One region of the Nonomuraea sp. NPDC049419 genome, then DNA from elsewhere that is predicted to be linked to it. Evidence: riboswitches for the same ligand, from Rfam matches in the RefSeq annotation. Region 1 holds a riboswitch; each other region holds the start of a gene.

The links. A riboswitch is a leader RNA that binds a small molecule or an ion and turns the genes downstream of it on or off. The one in region 1 is predicted to bind cyclic di-AMP.
Region 2: it holds a riboswitch for cyclic di-AMP, as region 1 does, so the genes downstream of both, AB0K12_RS17710 (hypothetical protein) here and AB0K12_RS13900 (C40 family peptidase) in region 1, are expected to answer to the same signal.
Region 3: it holds a riboswitch for cyclic di-AMP, as region 1 does, so the genes downstream of both, AB0K12_RS40425 (CHAP domain-containing protein) here and AB0K12_RS13900 (C40 family peptidase) in region 1, are expected to answer to the same signal.

What each region holds. Positions count from the first base shown of each region.
Region 1 covers NZ_JBFAQB010000003.1:850,676-853,941, forward strand. Annotated here, with positions in the region: gene AB0K12_RS13895 (NlpC/P60 family protein) at 1-303, shown strand, start outside; cyclic di-AMP (ydaO/yuaA leader) riboswitch at 1,054-1,219, shown strand; gene AB0K12_RS13900 (C40 family peptidase) at 1,314-1,820, shown strand; gene AB0K12_RS13905 (hypothetical protein) at 1,910-2,719, shown strand; gene AB0K12_RS13910 (M48 family metallopeptidase) at 2,731-3,266, shown strand, end outside.
Region 2 covers NZ_JBFAQB010000005.1:114,160-117,425, reverse strand. Annotated here, with positions in the region: gene AB0K12_RS17720 (MDR family MFS transporter) at 1-1,297, shown strand, start outside; gene AB0K12_RS17715 (DUF5302 domain-containing protein) at 1,346-1,546, shown strand; cyclic di-AMP (ydaO/yuaA leader) riboswitch at 1,713-1,853, shown strand; gene AB0K12_RS17710 (hypothetical protein) at 2,043-2,648, shown strand; gene AB0K12_RS17705 (alpha/beta hydrolase) at 2,690-3,266, shown strand, end outside.
Region 3 covers NZ_JBFAQB010000022.1:18,294-21,559, reverse strand. Annotated here, with positions in the region: gene AB0K12_RS40435 (aldo/keto reductase) at 1-562, shown strand, start outside; gene AB0K12_RS40430 (Gfo/Idh/MocA family oxidoreductase) at 645-1,598, shown strand; cyclic di-AMP (ydaO/yuaA leader) riboswitch at 1,716-1,852, shown strand; gene AB0K12_RS40425 (CHAP domain-containing protein) at 1,865-2,563, shown strand; gene AB0K12_RS40420 (ABC transporter ATP-binding protein) at 2,630-3,266, opposite strand, start outside.

The DNA of each region.
Region 1 (3,266 bases):
TACGTGTTCGGCGGCACCGGGCCCGGCGGGTACGACTGCTCGGGGCTCACGCAGGCGGCCTGGCGGGCCGCCGGGGTCTCGCTGCCCCGGACGACGTGGCAGCAGTGGGCCTGGGGCCAGAGCCGGCGGGTCTCCCTGGACGCCCTGCAGCCCGGCGACCTCATCTTCTCCGAGGGCCTCGGACACGTCAGCATTTATGCGGGTAACGGGCAGATCGTCCACGCGCCGCAGACCGGCGACGTCGTCAAGGTCGTCAAACTCTCCGCCTACGGCCGCAACCTCGTCGGCGCCATCCGCCCGTAACCCGACATCCGGCTCCGGGCTCCGGGCTCCGGGCTCCCAGCTCGCAGCTCCGGGCTCCCGGCTCCCGGGCGATCCGGCCGCTCAAGCCCGGCCGCTAAGGTTTTTGTCCGGCCGGGTAAGCCCCGGCGGTTCGGCCGCCGGGGGTTACTACGTGACCGCGGGGGTTCCGGCCTGGCGCCGGCTCCTGACGCTCGCGCTTGGCACGCCCCTCATCGCAGTCGCGTTCAGCATCAGCACTCTGCGCACGCGGAGGCCGCTCGGCTGTGATCCGTGTCGCAGCTCATCTACGAAGATCCATAGTTTCCAAGTTCCTTGATCCACCTGGCTGCGACGGGTATGACCTCTTGATCGGTCACTACTAGGGCAAGTCGTACAAAGGGCGGATTTTTTCGGAACGGCGTCCCTCGTGTCCGGCAGGCCGGCGGGGGGAGAAGAGTGTTCGCGTTTGTGACCGGTGTGACTCATGTGACTGCTGGGACCTGACAGAAGCCGGCGAAAGCAAGTGTGAGTGAGGTCACATTTTGGTCACAAGGCCTGGGGTTCCAGCAGGGGTTTCAAGTCTGACAAATCCCGCTATCTGATCTTTACAGGGGCATTCACGCTTTGCCGATCCTTGACCCTTCGGCGTAGCTTCTGGCGTCGTCGCGGTGAACAAGCCATGTCGCCGCGAACCGGCATCGGTCCCTCCCGATGTGAGACAGATCAAAATCCGCCGGTCGGCCCTGATATCCCCATCGCACTTCTGATCGGGGTGCCGACCTGCCGAATCCGTGCAGCCAGGAGGCACGGAGCCGGGGACCCAGCGATCCCACGTTCCCCAAGGGATCAGGGGTGAATCGGCGCGCCCATCGCGCCGTAGGGCGACTTCCACGCCCGAATCCGTCAGCTAACCCGGTAGGCGTTCGTGGAAGACACAAGGAGAAATCCTGTCTAACTCCCTGCAGAACCCCCGCCTGTCCCGCCTTGCCCTGAGTGGCGTAGCACTCACGATGACCGTGACGGCCGGAGGTATGGTCCTCCATGCCCCGGCGGCCCAGGCGGCGACGACCCGCGAGACCAGTGCGGCGGCCGGCGCGACGGTGAAGGCGGCGACCACCGCCCGCACCACGGCGTCGGCGAAGGCCCGTAAGAAGGCCGCCAAAGCCGCCCGGCAGAAGGCGAGGGCCGGCAAGGCCGTCGCCGTGGCCAAGAAGCAGATCGGTGACCCGTACCGTTACGGGGGCACAGGACCTGGTTCGTTCGACTGCTCAGGCCTCGTCCAGTTCGCCTGGAAGAAGGCCGGCGTCAAACTCCCGCGCGTGACGAACAGCCAGTTCGCCCGCACGAGGAAGAAGGTCTCCTGGCGCAATCTCAAGCCAGGCGACCTGATGTTCTTCAACGGGCTCGGCCATGTGGGCATGTACGTCGGCAAGGGCAAGATGATCCATTCACCGCGGACAGGTGAACGGGTACGCATCGACAAGCTGAGCGGATGGCGAAGGTCGTCCTTCGTCGGCGCCGTCCGTCCCGGCGTGTGAAGAAGCCCCGTCCGGATCCTCCCCGATCCGGACGGGGCTCTCGCGTTCCCGAGCCCTGACCCGCAGGGCAGCGCATACGATCGGGCACTGTGTCCGAGCAGGTGAGCCGACGAGTCGCGGTGACCGGCCTGGTGCTCCTCGCCGTCTCGGCCGCCGCTCCGCTGCCTGACGCGCCCGTCCTGCCTGCGCGGGCGCGCGACCTGTGGCCGGGGCCCCACGTCGTACGCCGCGGCCGGTGGTCCACGGTCGTGGGCCACGACGCCGCGGGGCTCGACGAGCTGGCGCGCAGGGCCGACACGGCGGGCCGGCGGGTGTCGGCGGTGCTCGCCCGCCCCGTACGCCCCCTGATCGTCGTCCCGGCCGACGCCCGCGAGGCCGCACGCCTGGCCCGGGTGGGCGGGGTGGACGGGCTCGCGGCGGTGGCCGACGGCACGCGGGTGATCGTCGTCCCCGAGGCGTTCGCCACCCTCAACCCCGTCGGCAGGGACGTCGTCCTCGCCCACGAGCTCACGCACGTCGTCGCCGGCACCGACGGCCTGCCCGTCTGGCTGTACGAGGGCTTCGCCGACTACGTCGCCTACCGCGACGCCGGACTGCCCGTGGCGACGGCCGCCGCCGAGCTCGCCGCCGAGGTGCGCGCCGGGCGCCTCCCGACCGTTCTGCCCGGACCTGCGGCTTTCGCGGCGGACGGGGGTGACCCGGCCGGGCTCGCGCGGGCGTACCAGGAGGCGTGGCTGGCGTGTCGCTTCCTCGCTGACCGGTTCGGTGAGGGGACCCTGGTGAGGCTCTACCGTGCGGCCCGCGTGGACGGGGCCGATCGGGCACTCGCCGCGCTCGGGCTCTCCGTCGCGACGCTGACCGCGCGGTGGCGCGCGTACGTGCGGGATCAGCTCGTGTGAAGGGGAGGCAGATGAGCGAACGACAAGACCCGGACGACCGGGAGACGAACCACGCCCCGGAGGAAGAGACCCGGGATGCGGAGGGCGCCCTGACAGCGGTGGGCGCCCCAAGCTCACCGGCCACGGAACCCGCCGCTAGTGATCCGGCGAGCAGCGGGCCGAACGAGGGGAAGGCCCGCGGCGGCGGGCCGGACAGCGGAGCGGCCGCCGGGAACGGCGGCGAGGAGCGCGGAAAGGGCCGGAGCGGCGGGCCGGACGGCGGGGCCGCCGGGAACGGCGGCGAGGAGCGCGGAAAGGGCCGGAGCGGCGGGCCGGACGGCGCGGGCGCCGGAGGCGGGGGGAAGGGTGCGGGGATGGACGAGCGGGGGGTGACCACGCCGGCGCTGCGCCGTCAGGCGGGCGTGGCGCTGGCGCTGCTGGGCATCGTGATCATCGCCGTGGCCGCGTTCACCACACCGTGGCACGTCCTGACGGGCGGCCCGCCCGACCCGGCCCGCGACTTCGCCGCCGCCCAGATCGCCAGGGGAGAGGCGTTCGACGCGGCGAC
Region 2 (3,266 bases), on a different contig from region 1:
CACCGTGCCGCTCTACGGGCGGCTGTCCGACCAGCACGGCAGGAAGCCGCTGCTGCTGATCGGCATGGTGGTGTTCCTCATCGGCTCGGCGCTGTCCGGGGCGGCGCAGGACATGACGCAGCTCATCGCCTTCCGCGCCCTCCAGGGGCTCGGCGCCGGCGCGCTGCTGCCGCTGTCGATCGCGCTGGTCATGGAGATGTTCCCGCCCCGCTCGGGCGGCGCCCGCGTGCAGGGGGCGCTCGGGGGCGTGATGGGGCTGTCGTTCCTGGCGGGGCCGTTCCTGGGCGGGCTGTTCACCGACCACGCGAGCTGGCGCTGGGCGTTCTACGTGAACGTGCCGATCGGCCTCGTGCTGATCGCGATCATCGTGCTGCGGCTGCCGCGCCGGCCCGGCGCCGGCGGCGGCGGCAGGCCCGACTACGCCGGCATCGCGGTCTTCACCGTGGCCGTCACGTCCCTGCTGCTCGGCCTGACCGAGAAGGGGCTCGACGGCCACACCTGGACCGACGCGGCCGTGGCGGGGCCGATCCTGCTGGCGCTGGTGCTGCTGGCCGTCTTCGTGGCGGTCGAGCGGCGCGCGGCCAGCCCGATCATGCCGATGGAGCTGTTCGCCAACCGGTCGTACACGCTGGTCAACCTCATCTCGTTCGTCACGGCCTTCTGCATGTACGCGGGCGTCGTCTTCCTGCCCCGCTACTTCCAGGAGGCGCTGGGCGTGGCCGCCACCGAGTCGGGGCTGCGGATCTACCCGCTGACGCTGGGCATGGTCGCCGGCAGCGTGCTCATGGGCGCGCTGATGTCGCGGACCGGGCGGTACAAGCCGTGGCTGCTCGTCTCGCCGTTCCTGCTGGTCACGGGCGCGCTGCTCTGCCTCAACCTGGCGGTGGACAGCCCCGGCCCGGCGGTCGCGCTGTGGATGCTGCCGCTGGGGCTCGGCATGGGGCCGATGCTGTCCGGGCTGACGGTGGCCGCGCAGCAGTCGGTGGAGCCGCGCCACCTCGGCGTCGCCTCGGCGAACCTGGCCTTCTTCCGGCAGATCGGCGGCTCGGTGGCGCTGGCCGTCGGCGGCACGCTCTACACGGCGGAGTTCGCCGCGAGCGTACGCGGGGCGGGCGCCGCAGCCGCGCACGCCTCCTCCGCTGCCCTGGTCGTGCCGTCGCTCGGGGTGGCGGGCGCGGTGATCGCCCTGGTCGCGCTGGTGGCGCTGCCCGACAGGCGGCTCGCGGACCCGGCAGAGTCGGCGGACCGGCCGCCGCGGCGGCCTGAAGACACGGTGGAGGCCGGTTTCGCGTCATGAGCGGGGGCGTGCGAAGCTTTGAGTGTCCCCAACACCATGGAGGTCCTCATGGCGGATACACCGGAGCCGGAAGTCAGCGAAACTCCCGAGGACGAGATGAAGCGCAAGTTCCGCGAAGCGCTGGAGCGCAAGCGCAGCCAGCAGGCGGGCGCGGGCGCGGGTGGCAGGGGCGTCGACCCATCGAAGATTCACGGGGCGCACGGGCCGGCTGCCAATAAGAGATCGTTCAGGCGCAAGAGCGGCGGCTGAGGACCGAATCCTCAGGGGGCACGGCATGCCGTGCCCCCTTTTGTATGCATTCCCGCTGAAGGTAGATCTTTATCCGATTCGTGGTGAAACGTTTGCGGGTGTCCGATCCCGTCGTTAGAGTGTTCGCCATTACCAGCCGGTGACCTAGTCCTTACCCAAGACGGACGACCGGCTGGCGCCGAATCCCGAACCATTCGGGAACCGGGGAACCACCCGCATTCGGGGTGAATCCGGCCAGCGCGGCCGGTAGGGCAACTCCACCGCCCGAACCCGTCAGCTAACCCGGTAGGCGTGATGGAGAGGATCACGTATTACATGTTCCAGCGCGTCGTACCCCCAGACCGCTCTTTGACGGCCGCCCGCTGAGCGGCCCCCTTCCCCAGGCTCGTCAATTGCGCTCCGCGTAGCGCCGCGGGGTCCACCGCCCCGCCGCGCCCCCATCCCCTCGCGCCCGAGCGCAACTCCCCCGTCCCCTCGTGAAGGGTTTTGCTGCTTCATGTCTGCCCGTTTCAGCCTGCGTTCCCTCGCCACGCTGACCGCCTGCTGCGTCGGCATGCTGACCTGCGCCAGTACGGCCGCGCACGCCGACACCCCCGACAAAGACAAGAAGATCCTGCTCAAGGGCTCGACCACGGCCTCGTACTTCTGGGACGACGCCTCCGGCCGGGCCGGTGACACCGGGCTGCCGGCCAGCGGCAAGCCCATGCAGAAGGGTCTGGCGGCCAGCCCGAGCTGGCCGCTGATGACCGAGGGTTACGTGGTCTACAAGGGCAAGAAGGCGCCCTTCTTCGTCGGTGACCGCGGGCCGGGCGAGCCCTCCAACCGCGGCATCATGCTCGACCTCGACGCCAAGACGTTCGCCGAGCTGACCGGCGGCAGGTTCAACTCCAGCACGCTCGGTGTGGACGGCGTCGGCGGCCAGGGCCACATCGAGGTCGAGTACGTCATCACCAAGTGGGGCGACGGCGTGGGCAAGAAGAACCACCCGGTCCCGTTCTCGACCGGCGCCTGGTCCAGGCGTGACAGGAACCCGGCGCCCCCGCCCGCCGACCAGGAGCAGAACTCCCAGGCCGGTGGCATCGCCGTACCGGCCGCCCGCTGACGGCTTTACGCCACACGTACCAGAATGACATTCTGGCCTGCGTGACGACCCGTGTAGCCGCAAACGGCATTGAGATCGCCTATGACAGCTTCGGCTCACCCACAGGGCGGCCGCTCCTCCTGATCATGGGGCTCGGCGCCCAGCTCATCCAGTGGGACGAAGGGCTCTGCCGGCTCCTCGCGGAGCAGGGACACCACGTCGTACGGTTCGACAACCGCGACGCGGGACTGTCCACGCACATCCACGACGCGGGCGTCCCCCAGCCGGGGGCGCCCGCACCGTATTCGCTGACGGACATGGCCGCCGACACCGCCGCGTTCATGGACGCCATCGGCTGGCCGTCCGCGCACGTCGTGGGCGCCTCGATGGGCGGCATGATCGCTCAGACGCTGGCCATCGAGCACCCCGAGCGGGTGCTGACCCTGACCTCCATCATGTCCACGCCGGGACCCGACGTCGCCCCGCCCACCCCCGAGGCGATGACCGCGCTCATGACGCCGCCGCCCGCCGACCGCGCCGGCGTGCTCGACCAGTCGGTGGTGACCTGGTCGACGATCGGCTCACCGGGCTACGAGCTGGACGAGGAGGCCATCAGGGAACGGGCCGGCCTGGCCTACG
Region 3 (3,266 bases), on a different contig from region 1:
CGCCTTCGATGAGTCGCTGGCCCGGCTCGGCCTCGACTACGTCGATCTCTATCTCATCCACTGGCCGATGCCGGGGCAGGACAAGTACGTGCAGGCGTGGAAGGCCATGGAGAAGATCTACCGGGACGGCAGGGCCAAGGCCATCGGCGTCTCCAACTTCACCGTCCAGACGCTCACCAGGCTCATGGACGAGGCCGACCTCGTCCCCGCCATCAACCAGATCGAGCTCCACCCCTATTTCCAGCAGCGGCAGATGCGCGAGTTCCACGAGGCCAACGGCATCCTCACCGAGGCGTGGAGCCCGCTGGGGCAGGGCAGGGGGCTGCTCGACGACCCGGCGCTGCGGGTGCTGGCCGACAAGCACTGCAAGACGCCGGCGCAGATCGTGCTGCGCTGGCACCTGCAGCTCGGGAACGTGGTGATCCCGAAGTCGGTGACGCCGGCGCGGATCGCCGAGAACATCGACGTCTTCGACTTCATCCTCGACGCCGAGGACCTCGCGGCCATCGGGGCGCTCAGCCGGGGGCAGCGGCTCGGGCCCGACCCCGACTCGTTCGAGTGACGGATGTGACAAAACGACATTCCTGATATTTCCGGCACCACCGACATAAGCCCATATTTGCCTTCCGTATACGATCGCCGGCGTGCGAGATTTCACTTGGGGAATAGCCGCCACCGGCGGCATCGCCCGTACCGTGGGTGCGGCGATCGTGGCGGAGCCGGGCATGCGGGTGGCCGCCGTAGGAAGCAGGAACCCGGCCAGGGCGCAGGCCCTGGCGTCGGCTTTGGGCGCCGAGTCGGCGTACGGGTCCTACGAGGAGCTGTGCGCCGACCCGGCGGTGGACGCGATCTACGTGGCCACCCCGCACGCCCAGCACCTTCAGGTCGCCGAGGCCGCCATCGCGGCGGGCAAGGCGGTGCTGTGCGAGAAGCCGCTGGCCGCGACCGTGGACGACGCCGAGAAGATGGTGCGGCTGGCCCGCGAGGCCGGGGTCTTCCTGATGGAGGCCATGTGGATGCGGTTCAACCCGCTCATCAGGCGCATCAAGGAGGATCCCCGCTTCGGGGAGATCCGGTCGGTGCAGGCGAGCTTCGGCTTCGCCCATCCGTACGACCCGGCGCACCGCCTGTGGGCGCCAGAGCTGGGCGGCGGGGCGCTGCTGGACCTCGGGATCTACCCGTTCGGGCTGGCCCAGCTCATCCTGGGCATGCCCACCGACCTGCACATCACCGGCTCCCTGGCCCCGAACGGCGTTGACGCGGAGGCGGCCGGCGTCTTGCGTTACCCCGGCGGGCGGCACGCTCTCGTGGCCACCTCATTGCTCGGGAATTACCCGAACGGGGCCAGTGTTGTAGGTACTCAGATGCGGGCGGACATCCAGGCGCCGTTCTGGGCACCGCAGCGGATCGTCCTCTCCGGGCCGGCGATGGAGCCGGAAGAGCACGTGCTCGACCCGGCCGACAACGGTTACGCCGGAGAGCTCCGCGAAGTCCGCGCCGCCACGGCCGAAGGCAGGACCGAATCCTCGATCATGCCGCTTGACGAATCCCTTGCCATGATGGGGCTTCTGGCCAAGGCGCGCAGTCAGCTCGGCTGACTTTACTTTTATGGATTTGTAATCCTCTTGCCTCATGTATTACCTTATGGGGCATCTTGAGGCATACGTCCGGTTTGTCCGGCTATGTCAGACCATCGCACGACACATCACAGGATCGTCCTGTGACCGCTGAATCCGCCACGTGCGGAACCGGGGACCCATGTCCTTTGGGGTGAATCGGCACTTCGGTGCCGTAGGGCAGCTTCCACGCCCGAACCCGTCAGCTAACCCGGTAAGCGGCATGGAAGCAAGGAGTAACCCCCTCGATGGCCAAGCATCGTCTTACCGCTGTCTCGAAGAGCACCATCGCCCGCGCCGTCCTCGGCGCCGGCGTCCTGGCCTCGGCCTTCGGCGTCCCCGCCGCGGCCCACGCCGACACCTCCACCGCCGTCGCCGCGGCCACCGCCGCGAAGCACCCGGCCACCGCGCTCGCCGCCCACAAGGCGAGCGAGCGTGACGAAACCAAGATCACCGCCACCGCCGACCAGGTCCTGGCCGTCGCCAGAGCGCAGGTGGGCGTCTCCGAGAACGCCAGCGGCGGCGGGACCAAGTTCCAGCAGTGGTACGCCAACTCCCAGCGTGCCGCCGAGACCGTCGCCCGTGACGGCGGCAGCCGCGCTGCTTACCTGAACGCCGCCTGGTGCTCGATGTTCGTCTCCTGGGTCGGTGAGCACACCGGCGCCCGCCCGCAGGTCGGCTGGGACGCCTGGACCGTCGCCCACGCCAAGTGGTTCGCCGCCAACAAGCGCTTCGGCCACGAGGCCAAGCCGGGTGCCGTGGTGTTCTTCTCCTGGAAGGGCGGCAAGTCCCTGAGCGACATCCAGCATGTGGGCTTCGTCGTCAAGGACAACCACGACGGCACCATCTCCACCATCGAGGGCAACACCGGCAACGGCAAGGTCGAAGAGCGGGTCCGGCCGAAGTCGCAGGTCGTCGGCTACGGCTACCCCGAGTACGCCGGCTGACCCTCCCCCGTCGCGTCTCTCTTCGTGACAGCGGAACGCGCGCCCCTTCCCGGGGGCGCGCGTTCGTCATGTCAGGAGGTCGGCGTACGGCCCCGGTGTCTCGCTGAGCTGGTCGTGGCTGCCGCACTGCACGATCCGGCCTCGGTCGAGCACGACGATCAGATCCGCCATCCGCACTGTGGGGAAGCGGTGGGTGATCAGCAACGTGACGGCTCCCGGATGGCTCTTGGCCGCCTCGGCGTAGCGGGCGAAGACCGCGCTCTCGGCCGGTGCGTCCAGCGCGGCGGTCGGCTCGTCCAGCACCAGCAGCAACGGCTCCGTCCGCATCGACCCGCGGGCCAGGGCCAGCCGCTGCCACTGCCCGCCGGAGAGCCGTACGCCGTGCTCGAACGTCTCCCCCAGCTCTGTCTCCAGCCCCTGAGGCAGCCCGGCGACCACCTGGCCTGCGTCGGCTCGTTCCAGCGCCCCCGCCACGGCCGCGGGGTCGTGCAGCTTCGGCAGATCCCCCACGCCGACCGTCTCGCCGGCCGCCAGCTCGAAGCGAGCGTGATCCTGGAAGACCGCGCCGACCCTGGCCTGCCACGCGTCCTGCGCGAGGTCGCCGAGCGGACGGCCGTCCACCAGGATCGTGCCGCGCGACGGCCGATGCAGCCCGCACAGCAGCTTCACCAGCGTCGTCTTGCCCGACCCGTGCGTGCCGACG